Allochromatium vinosum DSM 180: one gene and its partners. The protein of the gene in region 1 interacts with the protein of each later gene in a pairwise test. Links are inferred from orthologs where the notes say so. Each region holds a gene or a part of one and is shown on either strand. Other genes may lie near its edges.

Region 1 (4,723 bases):
GGGGATCAGACGCACCGAGACCACGGCGACCAGATCCAGTCCGGCCGACGGCGGGCGCACCCAGAATTGACGCACGCGATCGCGGATGACCGGCACATAGCGATCGGCCTCGCGTGCGATCTGCTCGAAGGCTAGCCGCGAGGCCAGATCCTCTTCACGCGCGCGCTGAGCTTCAGCCACAGCGGCACGCTGCGCGTCCTCGGCGGCTTGCTCACGCGCCAACTGCTCGCGGCGCTGCTGCTCGATCTCCTCGGCCAGACGGCGCTCTTCCTCTTGGGCCAGTCGCTCCGCCTCCTCGGCGAGCTGCTGTCGACGTTCGCGTTCCAGTTCCGCTTCCAGCCGCGCCGCTTCCTCGGCGGCCAGCCGCTCGGCTTCCTGACGCAGACGTTCGCGCTCGGCCTCCATGCGCCGCGCCTCCTGCTCGGCACGCTCACGCGCCTCTCGGGCCAGGCGTTCCTCTTCTGCCCGTTGGCGTTCGAGTTCGGCCTGACGACGCGCTTCGTCCTCGGCGCGCGCGCGGGCCTCGGCTTCCGCAAGTCGGCGGCGTTCGGCCTCCTGCTCGGCGCGGCGGCGTGCCTGGGCGGCCTGCTCGGCGGCAAGACGCTCGGCTTCCAGTTCGGCCTGCCGCTGGGCTTCGAGCTCCAGAGCTTCACGCCGGGCCGCTTCCTCAGCGGCGAGACGTTGGGCCTCCAGTTCAGCCTGACGCTGGGCTTCGAGTTCCAGAGCTTCGCGCCGGGCCGCTTCCTCGGCCTCGCGTCGAGCGGCCTCCTGTGCCTCGCGCTGGGCGGCCAGTTCAGCCGCGCGACGGGCTTCTTCCTCGGCGGCGAGACGCCGGGCCTCCAGCTCGGCCGGATCGGGTTCGGGTGGTTGCGGCTCGGGCAGCTCAGGTTGGGCGGGGCGTTCCGTCCTGGTGGAGTCTGACGTGGGCCGCTCGGGTTCGGGCAGATCCGGAACCGGCACTCCGGCCCCGTCATCCGCTTCTGGCGCGACACCCTCCGCAGATCCGGCCGCTCCAGTCTCCAGGTCCGATACCAGCGCCTCCAGCGCCCGATCCGAGACCAGATTCGCCTGCACCACGCGCGCCTTGGAGCCAATGTCCGGCGCGGGTTTCAGGACATCGATCCCGACGAAGAACAGCAGCGCAAAGAACAGATGCAGTCCAAGCGACCAGTAGAAGGCGCGCGGATTGACGCGCAGGATCTCCCACATGGTCAGGGCTCGCGGCGCTCCGGCGGCACGGTGATCAGTCCGACCTCGGGCGCGCCCGCCTTCTGGGCGATGGCCATGGCACGCACCACGCGGCCATAGTCGACGCTGTTGTCGCCGCGCACCAGGATCGGCGTATCAGGTTGGTATTCGAGCACCACCCGCAGCCGGTCATAGAGGATCTGGTCGCTCGCCGGCTGATTCTTCTCGGCACCGATGTCGATGTAATAGTCCCCGAACTGATCGACCGTGATGACGACCGACTCGGTGGCCGGCCCGGTGATGGCGCCGGTCTTGACCTGGGGCAGACTGATCTTGACCCCGCTGGTGATGAGCGGCGCCGTCACCATGAAGATGACCAGCAGTACCAGCATCACGTCGATGTAGGGCACGACGTTGATCTCGGCCATGAGACGACGGCGGGTGCGGCGGCGGCTGTGCTTGACCATGTGTCGAAGCCCCCTGCCCCGCTCAGCCGCGCCCCTGGCGCTGGAGCAGGGTCGCGAATTCCTCGATGAACTCTTCGTAGCGGTTGTTGAGCCGCTCGACCTGATTGGAGTAGCGGTTGTAGGCGATGACGGCCGGAATGGCGGCGAAGAGTCCGATGGCGGTGGCGACCAGCGCCTCCGAGATACCGGGCGCGACCAGGGCCAGGGTCGCCTGCTCGACGTTACCGAGCGCATGGAAGGACTGCATGATGCCCCAGACGGTGCCGAACAGCCCGATATAGGGACTGGTCGAGCCGACGGTGGCCAGGAAGGCCAGATTGGTTTCGAGACGATCCATCTCGCGGCTCAGGGCCACACGCATCGAGCGCTCGGCCCCTTGCAGCACGGACGGCATGTCGGTGTCCTCGACCTTGCGCAGCCGCACGAACTCCTTGAAGCCGGCGCGAAAGATCACCGCCAGCCCCTGACCGCCCTTCTCGTCCTGACTCAGCTCCTTGTAGAGCGCCCCCAGATCGCCGCCGGACCAGAAGCGCTCCTCGAAGCGATCGGCCAGCTTGCGCGCACGCCCGAGGACACGGGTGCGGTCCAGAATCATGGTCCAGGAGATGACCGAGGCGACCACCAGCACCAGCAGCACCAGTTGCACCACCAGGCTGGCATCGAGGATCAGAGCGAAGAGGGACAGATCGGATGTCATGGGATTTTTTTACTCAGATCGCCGCTGCCAGCCGATCCGGCAGACGGCGCGGACGCATGGTCGCCGCATCGAGGCACACTACCTTGACCGACCCGCGACAGCAGACGGCCTGATCGGCGAGGCGCAGGATGTCCTGCTCGAAGGCCAGACTGGCGCCGCCCTTGTGGCTGAGACTGGAGCGCACCGTCAGCAGATCATTGAAACGCGCCGGGGTCAGATATTTGAGATCGACCGCTGTGACCGCGAAGACGACGCCCTGTTCCGCGCGCAGCCGGTCCTGCTCGAAGCCGAGCGCGCGCAGCCATTCGGTGCGGCCACGCTCCATGAAGCGCAGATAGTTGGCATAGAAGACGATGCCAGCGGCATCCGTGTCTTCGTAATAGACGCGCACCGGCCAGTCGAAACCGGCTGAAGCGCCATGAGTCTGTGTCGACATGCTGGACGTTCCTTGCGACACGAATCCGGACTCCGGCCCCGCGACCGTGCGCGGGAGCCGGAAACGACCCGAAGGATCGGGATCAGTTGCGGGTCTTGTCGACCAGCTTCTTCTCGCGGATCCAGGGCATCATCTCGCGCAGACGCTCGCCGACTTCCTCGATCTGGTGCTCGGCGCCGAGACGACGCATGGCCTTCATCGAAGCCGCGCCCGCCTGATTCTCCAGCATGAACTCCTTGGCGAACTGGCCGGTCTGGATCTCGGTCAGGATGCGCTTCATCTCAGCCTTGGTCTCGCTGGTGATGACGCGCGGGCCACGGGTCAGGTCGCCGTACTCGGCGGTGTTGGAGATCGAGTAGCGCATGTTGGCGATGCCGCCCTCGTAGATGAGGTCGACGATCAGCTTCACTTCGTGCAGACACTCGAAGTAGGCCATCTCGGGCGCGTAACCGGCCTCGACCAGGGTCTCGAAACCGGCCTGGATCAGCGAGGTCAGACCGCCGCACAGCACCACCTGCTCACCGAACAGGTCGGTCTCGCACTCCTCGCGGAAGGTGGTCTCGATGATGCCGGCACGACCGCCGCCGTTGGCCGAAGCATAGGCCATGGCGATGTCGCGCGCCTGGCCGCTGGCGTCCTGGTAGACCGCGATCAGCGAGGGCACGCCGCCGCCCTGGGTGTAGGTCGAGCGCACCAGATGCCCCGGACCCTTGGGGGCGATCATGATGACATCCAGATCCTCACGCGGGGTGATCTGGCCGAAGTGGACGTTGAAGCCGTGAGCGAAGGCCAGCGCCGCGCCCTGCTTGATGTTCGGCTCGATCTGCTCGCGATAGAGCGCGCCCTGATGCTCGTCGGGTGCCAGGATCATGACCACGTCGGCGTCGGCCACCGCCTCTTCGATCGGCTTGACGGTCAGACCGGCATTGGTGGCCTTGGCCGCCGAAGCCGAACCCGGACGCAGCGCCACGGTGACGGAGACGCCGGAGTCCTTGAGGTTGTTGGCGTGGGCATGGCCCTGCGAGCCATAGCCGACGATGGTCACTTTCTTCCCTTGGATCAGCGAAAGGTCGGCGTCTTTGTCGTAATACACGTTGATGGTCATGCGATGAATCCTAGTCTTGGATGGATCGGGTTCGAAAATCGGTTCGAAACGGGGGTTAGAGGGTCAAGCCCTTGGCGCCACGGGCGATGCCGGTGGGACCGGAGCGGACGACCTCGATGATCAGTCCCTCGGGCAGTGCATCGATGAAGGCGTCGAGTTTACGCGAGGCGCCGGTCAGTTCGATGACATAGCTCACGTCGGTCACGTCGATGATCTTGGCGCGGAAGATGTCCACCAGCCGCTTGAGTTCTTCGCGGTCGGGACGCTCGGCGCGCACCTTGACCATCATCATCTCGCGCTCGATGTGATCGCCCTCGGAGAGGTCGACGAGCTTGACGGTGTCGATGAGCTTGTTCAACTGCTTCTTGATCTGCTCGACGATCTCGTCGTTGCCGGTCGTCACCAGCGTCATGCGCGAGAGCGTGGGGTCGTCGGTGGGGGCGACCGTGAGCGATTCGATATTGTAGCCACGGGCCGAGAACAGTCCGGCGACGCGCGAGAGCGCTCCGGCCTCGTTCTCCAGCAGCACGGCGATGATGTGTCTCATATCCGGGTTCCTACAAATCAGGCCAGTTCGCGGTCGGAGTGGCTCGGCGAGAGCTGCATCTCGTGATGCCCCTTGCCGGCGGCGATCATGGGATAGACGTTCTCGGTCGGGTCGACGATCACGTCGAGGAAGACGAAGCGGTCACGCATGGCGAAGGCTTCGCGCATGGCGTCTTCCAGGTGCTCGGGCCGTTCGACCCGCATCCCGACATGGCCGAAGCTCTCGGCGAGCTTGACGAAATCGGGCAGCGCGTCGACATAGGAATGCGAGTAGCGGCTCTCGT
Region 2 (5,308 bases), 940 kb from region 1 along the record:
CGTCGACGTGGTAAGATTTCAGCGATGTCAAAATCTCACCCGCTAAAAAACGTGCGCGCGTCAGCCATGCCGTTGAATCGAGAAACAGGGTCAGGCGACCATCGGCGATTCTCAGGTCCAGGCAGTGCGCGCCAAGCTTTCCAGGCAGAAGCGCCCGAATCTCGGCGACGAGCGTCTGTTCGCGTCGGTCCTGTTCGAGCCGTTCGCGCGCGAATCCGTGATGACTCAGGTGATCACGGATGTGTCGAAAACGCAGTCTCATCGCAACATCCTCTTTTCGCTCAAGCCTCTCCCACACTTCCCGAGACCGACCCGTCGTATCGCCCGCCCCTGTGGAGCTGGACGGGACTCGGGGCCATGCCCGACGTCGGCCGCGCCTGGCGTCGAGCCTGACCAGTAGAAGAGATCAGTCATGCCCCACATCGCTCGCAAAAAAACTCAACGCGGCCAGACTCTGGTCATGCTCTCGGCCGTCTCCAGTTTTGCCCTGGCCGGGGTTGGATTCGGATTCTGGATCGGTGATCGCGCCGGCGCACCCGGTCGCACTAGCATCGCCATGGAAACCGTGCCCGTCAACCCGTCGGTAACGGATTCCGGCGAGATCGGCGCCATTGCCGCCCGTTTGGGCGAAATGCAGGCCGAACTCCTGCGGATCAATGCGCTCGGCGAGCGTCTGGTCCAGGTCTCGGGACTCGATCCCGATGAGTTCGACTTCGTGAACGCACCGCCGCGCGGTGGTCCCGAGACGGCCATGGCCCGCGATTACACCATCAAGGAGCTGGCCGACGAATTGTCGACGCTCGTGGTGCTGGTGCAGGATCGTGAGCGCAAGCTCGACCGGCTCGCCGACCGGGTTCTGGAACAGCAGCCGAGGGCCGCCGGCGCGCAACTTGGCGGCTGGCCGGTGCGTTCCGGCTACATCAGCTCCCCCTATGGCGTCCGGGTGCATCCGGTTCGCAATACGCGTCAGTTCCATGAGGGCGTCGATTTCGCCACCAAGCGCGGCTCCCCCATCCTGGCCGTTGCCGATGGTCTCGTGGTCTTCAGCGGGCGTCGCAATGGCTACGGCAATCTGGTCGACATCCGTCATCGCGATGGCTTGGTGACGCGCTATGCGCACAATACCGCCAATCTGGTCCGTGAGGGTGATCTGATCCGGCAGGGCCAGCAGATCGCGACCGTCGGCTCGACCGGGACGGCGACCGGACCGCATGTGCATTTCGAGGTGATCCGCAACGGACGGGCGGTCGATCCCATGCCCTATCTGCGTAGCCAGCCGGCCCAGCGTCTCGCCAGGGCCGACGTGCTGCGCTGACCGACTGTCTCCACGGCCAAACGCCCGCGCCTCGGGCGCATTCCCAGACGCGGTTCGCAGCGAAATCCGTTATCATCCGCCGCTTTCCGCGTCAGGCTCTCTTAAAGAATCCCGCGATGTTCAATCCATTCAAGAAGCTCTTCGGCAGCCGCAACGAGCGGCTGGTCAAATCACTGATGAAGACGGTGGCGCGCATCAACGCGCTCGAGCCCGAACTGGCGCAGCTCTCGGATCAGGCACTCGCGGCCAAGACCGTCGAGTTCCGCGAGCGTCTGGCCGGGGGCACGACGCTCGACGATCTGCTGCCCGAAGCCTTCGGGGTCGTGCGCGAGGCCGGCAAGCGCGTGCTCGGGATGCGGCACTTCGATGTGCAGCTCGTCGGCGGCATGGTGCTCAACAGCGGCAAGATCGCCGAGATGCGCACCGGTGAGGGCAAGACCCTGGTGGCCACGCTGGCGGCCTATCTCAACGCGCTGCCCGGCCAGGGCGTGCACGTCGTCACCGTCAACGATTATCTGGCACGGCGCGACGCGGCCTGGATGGGGCGGCTCTATCACTTCCTGGGGCTGTCGGTTGGCGTCATCAATTCCTCGGGCGGACTGGGGCCGGACATGGCCTCCTATCTGTTCGATCCCGAGTTCGAGCTGGAGGCCGGTCAGGGCCATCGTCATCTGCGCCCCTGCACCCGGCGCGAGACCTATGGCGCCGACATCACCTACGGCACCAACAACGAATACGGCTTCGACTATCTGCGCGACAACATGGCGTTCACGCCCGAGCAGCGTGTGCAGCGCGATCCGTTCTACGCCATCGTCGACGAGGTCGACTCCATCCTGATCGACGAGGCGCGCACGCCGCTCATCATCTCGGGGCCGTCCGAGGGCAGCACGGATCTCTACAAGCAGATCGACACGCTCATCCCCAGGCTCACCCGTCAGGCGCCCATCACCAACGAAGAGGGCCAGCCGGACTTCGGGCCGGGCGATTTCTCGGTCGACGAGAAGGTCCGTCAGGTCTATCTGAGTGAAGAAGGGCACGAGAAGGTCGAGCAGATGCTCGTCGAGATCGGTCTGCTGGAAGAGGGCGACGGACTCTACGATCCGGGCAACATCGTGCTCATGCACCATGTCTATGCCGCCCTGCGCGCCCACACGCTGTTCCAGAAGAACGTCGAGTACATCGTGCGCGACGGTCAGGTCATCATCGTCGACGAGTTCACCGGGCGCACCATGCCCGGACGGCGCTGGTCGGAAGGTCTGCATCAGGCGGTCGAGGCCAAGGAAGGGGTGCCGATCCAGCCCGAGAACCAGACCATGGCCTCGATCACCTTCCAGAACCTGTTCCGGCTCTATCCCAAGCTCTCGGGCATGACCGGCACGGCGGATACCGAGGCGTTCGAGTTCCAGCAGATCTACGGCCTGGAGGTCGTCGTCATCCCGACCAACCAGCCGATGGTGCGCGACGATCGCGGCGATCTGGTCTATCTGACCCCGCAGGAGAAATACGAGGCGATCATCGCCGATGTGCAGGACTGCGTGCAGCGCGGTCAGCCGGTGCTGGTCGGTACGGCCTCGATCGAGACCTCCGAGCTGGTCTCGGGTCTGCTCAAGAAGGCCGGCATCGCCCACGAGGTGCTCAACGCCAAGCAGCACGAACGCGAGGCCGGCATCATCGCCCAGGCCGGACGTCCGGGTGCCGTGACCATCGCCACCAACATGGCCGGTCGCGGGACCGACATCGTGCTCGGCGGCAATCTGGAGGCCGAGCTGGAAGAGGCTGGCCCGAACGCCGATCACGCGGCACTGCGCGCGGCCTGGAAGGCGCGTCACGAGCAGGTCATCCAGGCCGGCGGTCTGCATGTGGTCGGTACCGAGCGTCACGAGTCGCGGCGTATCGACAACCAGTTGCGCGGCCGTTCGGGGCGTCAGGGCGATCCCGGCTCCTCGCGCTTCTATCTGTCGCTCGAAGACAACCTGATGCGTATCTTCGCCTCCGACCGGGTCGGCAAGATGATGCAGCGCCTCGGGATGCAGAAGGGCGAGGCCATCGAGCATCCCTGGGTGACCAAGGCGATCGAGAACGCCCAACGCAAGGTCGAGGGTCGCAACTTCGACATTCGCAAGCAGCTGCTCGAATACGACGATGTCGCCAACGATCAGCGTAAGGTCATCTATCGTCAGCGCCGCGATCTGATGGATGCGCTCGACGTCTCCGAGACCGTCGAGGCCATGCGCGCCGACGTGCTCAAGGGGCTGATCGACATCTATATTCCGCCCGACAGCCTGGAGGAGCAGTGGAACATCGCCGGACTCTCAGAGGCGCTCGTCGAGCACTTCGGCGGTGACTGGCCGATCCAGAGCTGGCTCGACCAGGATCACGACCTGCACGAGGAGACCCTGCGCCGCCGCATTCAGGACGCGCTGGCTCAGCGCTACCAGGAACGCGAGAATCTGATCGGTACGGCCAATATGCGCCAGGTCGAGCGCGCGGTCATGCTCCAGACGCTCGACAGCCACTGGAAGGACCACCTGGCCGCGATGGACTATCTGCGCCAGGGTATCCATCTGCGCGGTTATGCGCAGAAGAACCCCAAGCAGGAGTACAAGCGCGAGGCGTTCCTGATGTTCTCGGCCATGCTTGCGGGTATCAAGCAGGATGTGGTGACGACGCTCGCCAAGCTGGAGATCCAGGCCGGTGTGGAGGCCGACTTCGCGGCTCGGCGCACGCCGGAACCCGCGCCCAAGGGGTTCGAGTTCAAGCACGATGTCTTCGAGGGCTTCGGCGAGGGTGACGAGGAGTCGTCCGAGTCGACGGGTGGCCGGAGTCGGGCCGAAGAGGATCATCATCCCTATGTGCGCGACGGGCGCAAGGTCGGGCGCAACGAACCCTGTCCCTGTGGTTCGGGCAAGAAATACAAGCAGTGCTGCGGCAAGGTCGACTGAAGGGCGTATGACGTCATGAGCGAGAACAAGACCGAGTTGTCCTTTCTCCCGGTTCCGGGCGTGCGTCTGGCGACCATTGGGGCGGGTATCCGCTATCAGGGGCGCGACGATCTGCTTGCGCTCGAATTGGCTCCAGGCGCGACGACCGCCGCCGTCTTCACCCGCAATGCCTTCTGTGCTGCGCCGGTGATGCTGGCGCGTCATCATCTGAGCCAGACCGCGCCGCGTTATCTGCTCGTCAACTCGGGTAACGCCAATGCCGGCACCGGCGCGCGCGGACTCGACGACACGCGCGCCTGCTGCGCCGCGCTCGCCGAGGCGGCGGGCTGTCGGCCCGAGGAGGTCTTGCCCTTCTCGACCGGCGTGATCGGCGAGCCGCTGCCGGTCGCGCGGTTCGAAGCCGCCATGCCGGCACTTCTGGAGCGGTTCGAGGCGGCGGCCTGGCCGGACGCGGCGCGCGCCATCATGACCACGGACACCGTGCCGAAGCTCTGCTCGCGGACCTTTGAGATCGACGGGCGTCAGGCGACCATCACCGGCATCGCCAAGGGCGCGGGCATGATCTGTCCCGACATGGCGACCATGCTCGCCTTCATCGCCACCGATGCCGCCGTGGCGCCCGAGGTGCTGCAAGGCTGTCTCAAGGCGGCGGCCGATCGCTCGTTCAATGCCATCAGCATCGACGGCGACACCTCGACCAACGATGCCTGCGTGTTGGCCGCGACCGGGGCGCTCGGCAATGCGCCCATCGTCGATGAGACCAGCACTGACTATGCGGCCCTGCAAGCGGCGGTCGAGTCGGTCTGCGTCGAACTGGCCACCGCCATCGTGCGCGACGGCGAGGGCGCGACCAAGCTGGTGACGGTGCGCGTCGAGCAGGCGCGCGATCGCGACGAGGCACGGCGCGTGGCCTATACCATCGCCCACTCGCCGCTGGTCAAGACCGCGCTCTTCGCCTCCGATCCCAACTGGGGGCGGATTCTGGCCGCCGTGGGGCGGGCCGGTGTCGAGAATCTAGTCATCGAGGATGTCGACATCTGGCTCGGCGAGG
Region 3 (4,649 bases), 1.1 Mb from region 1 along the record:
CGAGACCCTGGAAGCCAACGGGCTGACCAAGGACGCGATCGACTGGCTGATTCCGCACCAGGCCAACATCCGCATCATCCAGGCCACGGCGCGCAAGCTCGACCTGCCGATGGAACGCGTGATCGTGACCGTCGCCGAGCATGGCAACACCTCCTCGGCCTCGATCCCGCTGGCCTTCGATCAGGCGGTGCGCGATGGGCGCATCCAGCGCGGCGAGACGCTGCTGATGGAAGCCTTCGGCGGCGGATTCACCTGGGGTTCGGTGCTCGTCCGCTATTGATTCCACCTTGAGCCGAGTGCAGGCGCCCGGCTCATGACCATCGACCACTGAACGATTCTGCAAGCCCCATGACGCAACAACTCGCTGTCTTCTTTCCCGGTCAGGGTTCGCAAGCGGTCGGCATGCTCGACGCGCTCGCCGAGTCCCATTCGAGTGTCAAGCACACCTTCGAGGAAGCCTCCGACGCGCTCGGGCGCGATCTCTGGTCGCTGGTCGGCCAGGGGCCAAAGGAGGATCTGGATCGCACCGAGAACACCCAGCCGGCGATGCTCGCTGCGGGTGTTGCCGTATGGCGCGTCTGGCAGCAGTCCGGCGGTCGTCCGGCGACCGTGATGGCCGGGCACAGTCTCGGCGAGTATGCAGCGCTGGTTGCCGCCGGTGCACTAAGCTTCGCCGACGGCATCCGGCTCGCCGCCGATCGCGCGCGCTTCATGCAGGAAGCCGTGCCGGCGGGCGAGGGTGCCATGGCCGCCGTGCTCGGACTGGAGGACGCGCAGGTCGTGGCCCTCTGTGCCGAACAGGCCCAGGGCGAAGTGCTGTCCGCCGTCAATTTCAACTCGCCCGGTCAGGTCGTGATCGCCGGTTCGGCCGCTGCCGTTGCACGCGCCATCGACGCCGCCAAGGCGGCCGGCGCCAAGCGCGCGCTGCCGCTGCCGGTGAGCGTGCCGTCACACTGCGCCCTGATGCGCCCGGCGGCCGACCGCCTGGCCGAACGTCTGGCCGATGTGGCGCTGGCCGTGCCGAGCGTGACTGTGATTCATAACGTCAACGTCGCTCCGGCCGAGGACGTCGAGTCGCTGCGCCGCCGGCTGGTCGAGCAGCTCTACAGCCCGGTACGCTGGGTCGAGACGGTCGCATCCGTCGCCGCGCAGGGCGTGACCACCGCGCTCGAATGCGGTCCGGGCAAGGTGCTGACCGGGTTGAACAAACGCATCGCTGACAATCTGACGACGCTGCCGGTCTTCGATCCGAAGACGCTGGAGGCGGCACTGGAGGCAACCTCGAATGCTTAAGGGTGAAATCGCGCTGGTCACTGGCGCTTCGCGTGGAATCGGACGGGCCATCGCCATGGCGCTGGCCGAGCAGGGCGCCACGGTCGTCGGCACCGCCACCACTGAATCCGGTGCTCAGGCCATCGAACAGGCGCTGACCGGCGCCGGCCATCAGGGCCTGGGTCTGGTGCTGAACGTCTCCGACCCGGCCTCCGTCGAGGCGACCCTGGCTCAGATCACCGAGCGTCTCGGCGCGCCGAGCATCCTGGTCAACAACGCCGGCATCACCCGCGACAACCTGCTGATGCGCATGAAGGACGAGGAGTGGGACGCGGTCATCGACACCAACCTGACTTCGCTCTATCGGCTCTCCAAGGGCTGTCTGCGTGCCATGACCAAGGCGCGCAAGGGTCGCATCATCAATATCGCCTCGGTCGTCGGGTCGATGGGCAACGCCGGTCAGACCAACTATGCCGCCGCCAAGGCCGGTATGATGGGCTTCACCAAGTCGCTGGCACGTGAAGTCGGCTCGCGCGGGATCACGGTCAACTGTGTTGCGCCCGGCTTCATCGACACCGACATGACCAAGGAACTGCCCGAGGCGCACCGCCAGACCCTGCTCGGCGCCATCCCGCTCGGGCGGCTCGGCCAGCCGGAAGAGATTGCCAGCGCAGTGGTCTTTCTGGCCTCGCCGGGCGGTGCCTACATCACAGGCGAGACCCTGCATGTCAATGGCGGCATGCACATGGTGTGATCGCTTGTTGGTGTTTCTTTGTTATTCGTTTCAAAACAAGATGTTGAATGTCTTCAATCGATCGCGATCTCGGCTTTCATCGCATCTTGTTTGTCACTAGAATACACCCCGGCCCACTGGGGCCAATTTTTGTCATTCGAGAGGAATCAATCCTATGAGCAGCGTTGAAGATCGAGTTCGCAAAATCGTGGTGGACCAGCTGGGTGTGAAGGAAGAAGAAGTCAACCCAGAGGCGTCCTTCGTCGACGATCTGGGAGCGGACTCGCTCGACACCGTGGAACTGGTCATGGCCCTCGAAGAGGAGTTCGAGACCGAGATTCCGGACGAAGACGCCGAGAAGATCACCACGGTCCAACAGGCCATCGACTACATCAACGCGCACCAGGCCTGAGATCAGGTCGAGCGGATAGATTTAACGCCAGGCGCCAGGCTTCGGCCTTGAAACGAGGGCGCAGCATGGGCTCGTCGAACGTGGCGTTCTGAACGACGATAGAGGTAAGTGATGGCAGGCAGAAGGGTAGTAGTCACCGGATTGGGCCTCGTGGCACCGGTTGGTCTGGACGTCAAGTCCGCGTGGGACAACATCCTCGCCGGAAAGAGCGGAATCAAACCGATCACCCATTTCGATATCGCCCCGTTCAGCACCCGCTTCGGCGGTCCGATCTATGGCTTCGATCCGAGCGACTACGTCTCGGAGAAGGACGCCAAGAAGATGGACAAGTTCATCCATTACGGCTTGGCGGCCGGCTGTCAGGCCATCGCCGATTCCGGACTGGAGGTCAACGAGTCCAACTGTCGGCGCATCGGCGTGGCCATCGGGTCCGGTATCGGTGGTATCACCGGCATCGAGAACAACTACGAGGTCTATCGCGAGAAGGGTCCGCGTCGCATTTCGCCCTTCTTCGTGCCCGCCAACATCGTCAACATGGTGGCCGGCAACCTCTCGATCAAGTTCGGCCTCAAAGGTCCCAATTATTCGATCGTCTCGGCCTGCGCGACCGGCACGCACAACATCGGCGAGGCGGCGATCATGATCCGTCACGGCTATGTCGACGTGATGCTGGCCGGTGGTGCTGAGATGGCGACCTCGCCGGTCGGTCTCGGTGGCTTTGCCGCCGCGCGCGCCCTCTCGACCCGCAACGACGATCCCGAGGCGGCCAGCCGTCCGTTCGACAAGGATCGTGACGGCTTCGTGCTCAGCGACGGTGCCGGTGTCGTGGTGCTCGAAGAGTACGAGCACGCCAAGGCGCGCGGCGCGACCATCTATGCCGAACTGGTCGGTGTCGGTATGAACTCCGACGCCTATCACATGACGGCACCCTCGGAAGATGGTGAGGGCGCCTCCGAATGTATGCGCATGGCGCTGAACGATGGCGGCCTGAACACCGAGCAAGTCCAGTACATCAACGCGCACGGTACCTCGACGCCGGCCGGCGATGTGGCCGAGACGCGTGCCGTGAAGCGTGCCTTCGGTGACTATGCCTACAAGCTCGCGGTCAGCTCGACCAAGTCCATGACCGGGCACATGCTGGGCGCGGCCGGTGGCGCCGAGGCCATCTTCACCATCCTGGCCATCCGCGATCAGGTCGCGCCGCCGACCATCAACTATCACACCCCGGACCCGGATTGCGATCTCGACTGCGTTCCCAATACGGCGCGTCAGATGACGATCGATGTGGCGATGTCCAACTCGTTCGGTTTCGGCGGCACCAACGGGACGCTCATCTTCCGGCGTCTCTGATCCGGTCTCCGTCTGGAGACCGGGACCAGGGAGACCGGTCGGGCAGGGCGCGCGACATGGCCACGACGCCAGGAATCGGCGCCCCGTCTCGGGTCTTGATCGATGGCCGGCCTGGTGATCGGTTCTCGATTCTCGACCGGGCGCTGCACTACGGGGATGGTCTGTTCGAGACCATCCGCCTCGCCGCCGGCTATCCCTGCCAGTGGCAGCGCCACATGGATCGGCTGATCCTGGGCGCGGAGCGTCTCGGCATCGACATGCCCGACACCGCTCTGCTCGCCGCCGAGGCCGCCGACGTGACCTGGGGACAGCGCGAAGGCATCCTGAAGCTGATCCTCTCGCGCGGCGAGGGCGGACGTGGGTATGCGCCGCCGATGCCAGCCGTGCCCCGGCGTCTGCTCCTGACCTATCCCTTGCCGTCCGCGCCGGGGCGTGACTGGCGTCAGGGCGTGGCCGTGCGCTACTGTCAGACACCCGTCTCGATCAATCCGGTACTCGCCGGCATCAAGCATCTCAACCGTCTGGACTCGGTCCTGGCGCGCGCCGAATGGAACGATCCGGCCATCGCCGAGGGACTCATGTTCGAATCGACCGGCGTGCTGGTCGGCGGCACCATGACCAATGTCTTCCTGTGGGATGGTCGCTGTCTGATGACGCCGCCGGTCGATCGTGGCGGCATCGCCGGCACCGTGCGCGGTCTGACGCTGGAACTCGCGGCGCGTCTGGGGATCGATTGTCTGGTCACGCGCCTCGATCGCGCCGCGCTCGATCAGGCACGCGGACTCTTTCTGACCAATTCGATCATCGGCGTCTGGCCTGTGCGCGAGCTGGGCGGACACCGGTTCGATGTGTCTCAACTTCCTTGGAATCTGCTCGATCGGC

What was found. The genes of interacting proteins can lie anywhere in the genome.
Region 2: the proteins of ybgC (region 1) and secA interact in binary tests that used the Escherichia coli proteins (3 or more experiments, as listed by UniProt). The link is inferred for Allochromatium vinosum DSM 180 from one-to-one orthologs.
Region 3: the proteins of ybgC (region 1) and acpP interact in binary tests that used the Escherichia coli proteins (3 or more experiments, as listed by UniProt). The link is inferred for Allochromatium vinosum DSM 180 from one-to-one orthologs.

Annotation. Positions count from the first base shown.
Region 1 is NC_013851.1:1,093,753-1,098,475, reverse strand. What follows is about bases 1,078-3,826. They hold ybgC (tol-pal system-associated acyl-CoA thioesterase), read right to left. Parts: upstream 2,789-3,826; coding sequence 2,366-2,788; downstream 1,078-2,365. Other genes in these bases: ilvC (ketol-acid reductoisomerase), read right to left, coding at 2,871-3,826; tolQ (protein TolQ), read right to left, coding at 1,678-2,352; tolR (protein TolR), read right to left, coding at 1,212-1,655; tolA (cell envelope integrity protein TolA), read right to left, coding at 1,078-1,209. Outside these bases: more of tolA, read right to left, coding at 1-1,077; more of ilvC, read right to left, coding at 3,827-3,887; ilvN (acetolactate synthase small subunit), read right to left, coding at 3,949-4,440; ilvB (biosynthetic-type acetolactate synthase large subunit), read right to left, coding at 4,458-4,723.
Region 2 is NC_013851.1:148,782-154,089, forward strand. What follows is about bases 1,124-4,457. They hold secA (preprotein translocase subunit SecA), read left to right. Parts: upstream 1,124-1,431; coding sequence 1,432-4,257; downstream 4,258-4,457. Other genes in these bases: ALVIN_RS00715 (M23 family metallopeptidase), read left to right, coding at 1,124-1,315; argJ (bifunctional glutamate N-acetyltransferase/amino-acid acetyltransferase ArgJ), read left to right, coding at 4,273-4,457. Also shown: ALVIN_RS00710 (DciA family protein), read right to left, coding at 1-262; more of ALVIN_RS00715, read left to right, coding at 413-1,123; more of argJ, read left to right, coding at 4,458-5,308. UniProt on the Escherichia coli protein: Required for protein export, interacts with the SecYEG preprotein conducting channel.
Region 3 is NC_013851.1:2,166,389-2,171,037, reverse strand. Bases 1,124-3,798 are described here. They hold acpP (acyl carrier protein), read left to right. Parts: upstream 1,124-2,180; coding sequence 2,181-2,417; downstream 2,418-3,798. Other genes in these bases: fabF (beta-ketoacyl-ACP synthase II), read left to right, coding at 2,529-3,767; fabG (3-oxoacyl-ACP reductase FabG), read left to right, coding at 1,286-2,026; fabD (ACP S-malonyltransferase), read left to right, coding at 1,124-1,293. Outside these bases: ALVIN_RS09415 (beta-ketoacyl-ACP synthase III), read left to right, coding at 1-280; more of fabD, read left to right, coding at 349-1,123; pabC (aminodeoxychorismate lyase), read left to right, coding at 3,824-4,649. UniProt on the Escherichia coli protein: Carrier of the growing fatty acid chain in fatty acid biosynthesis.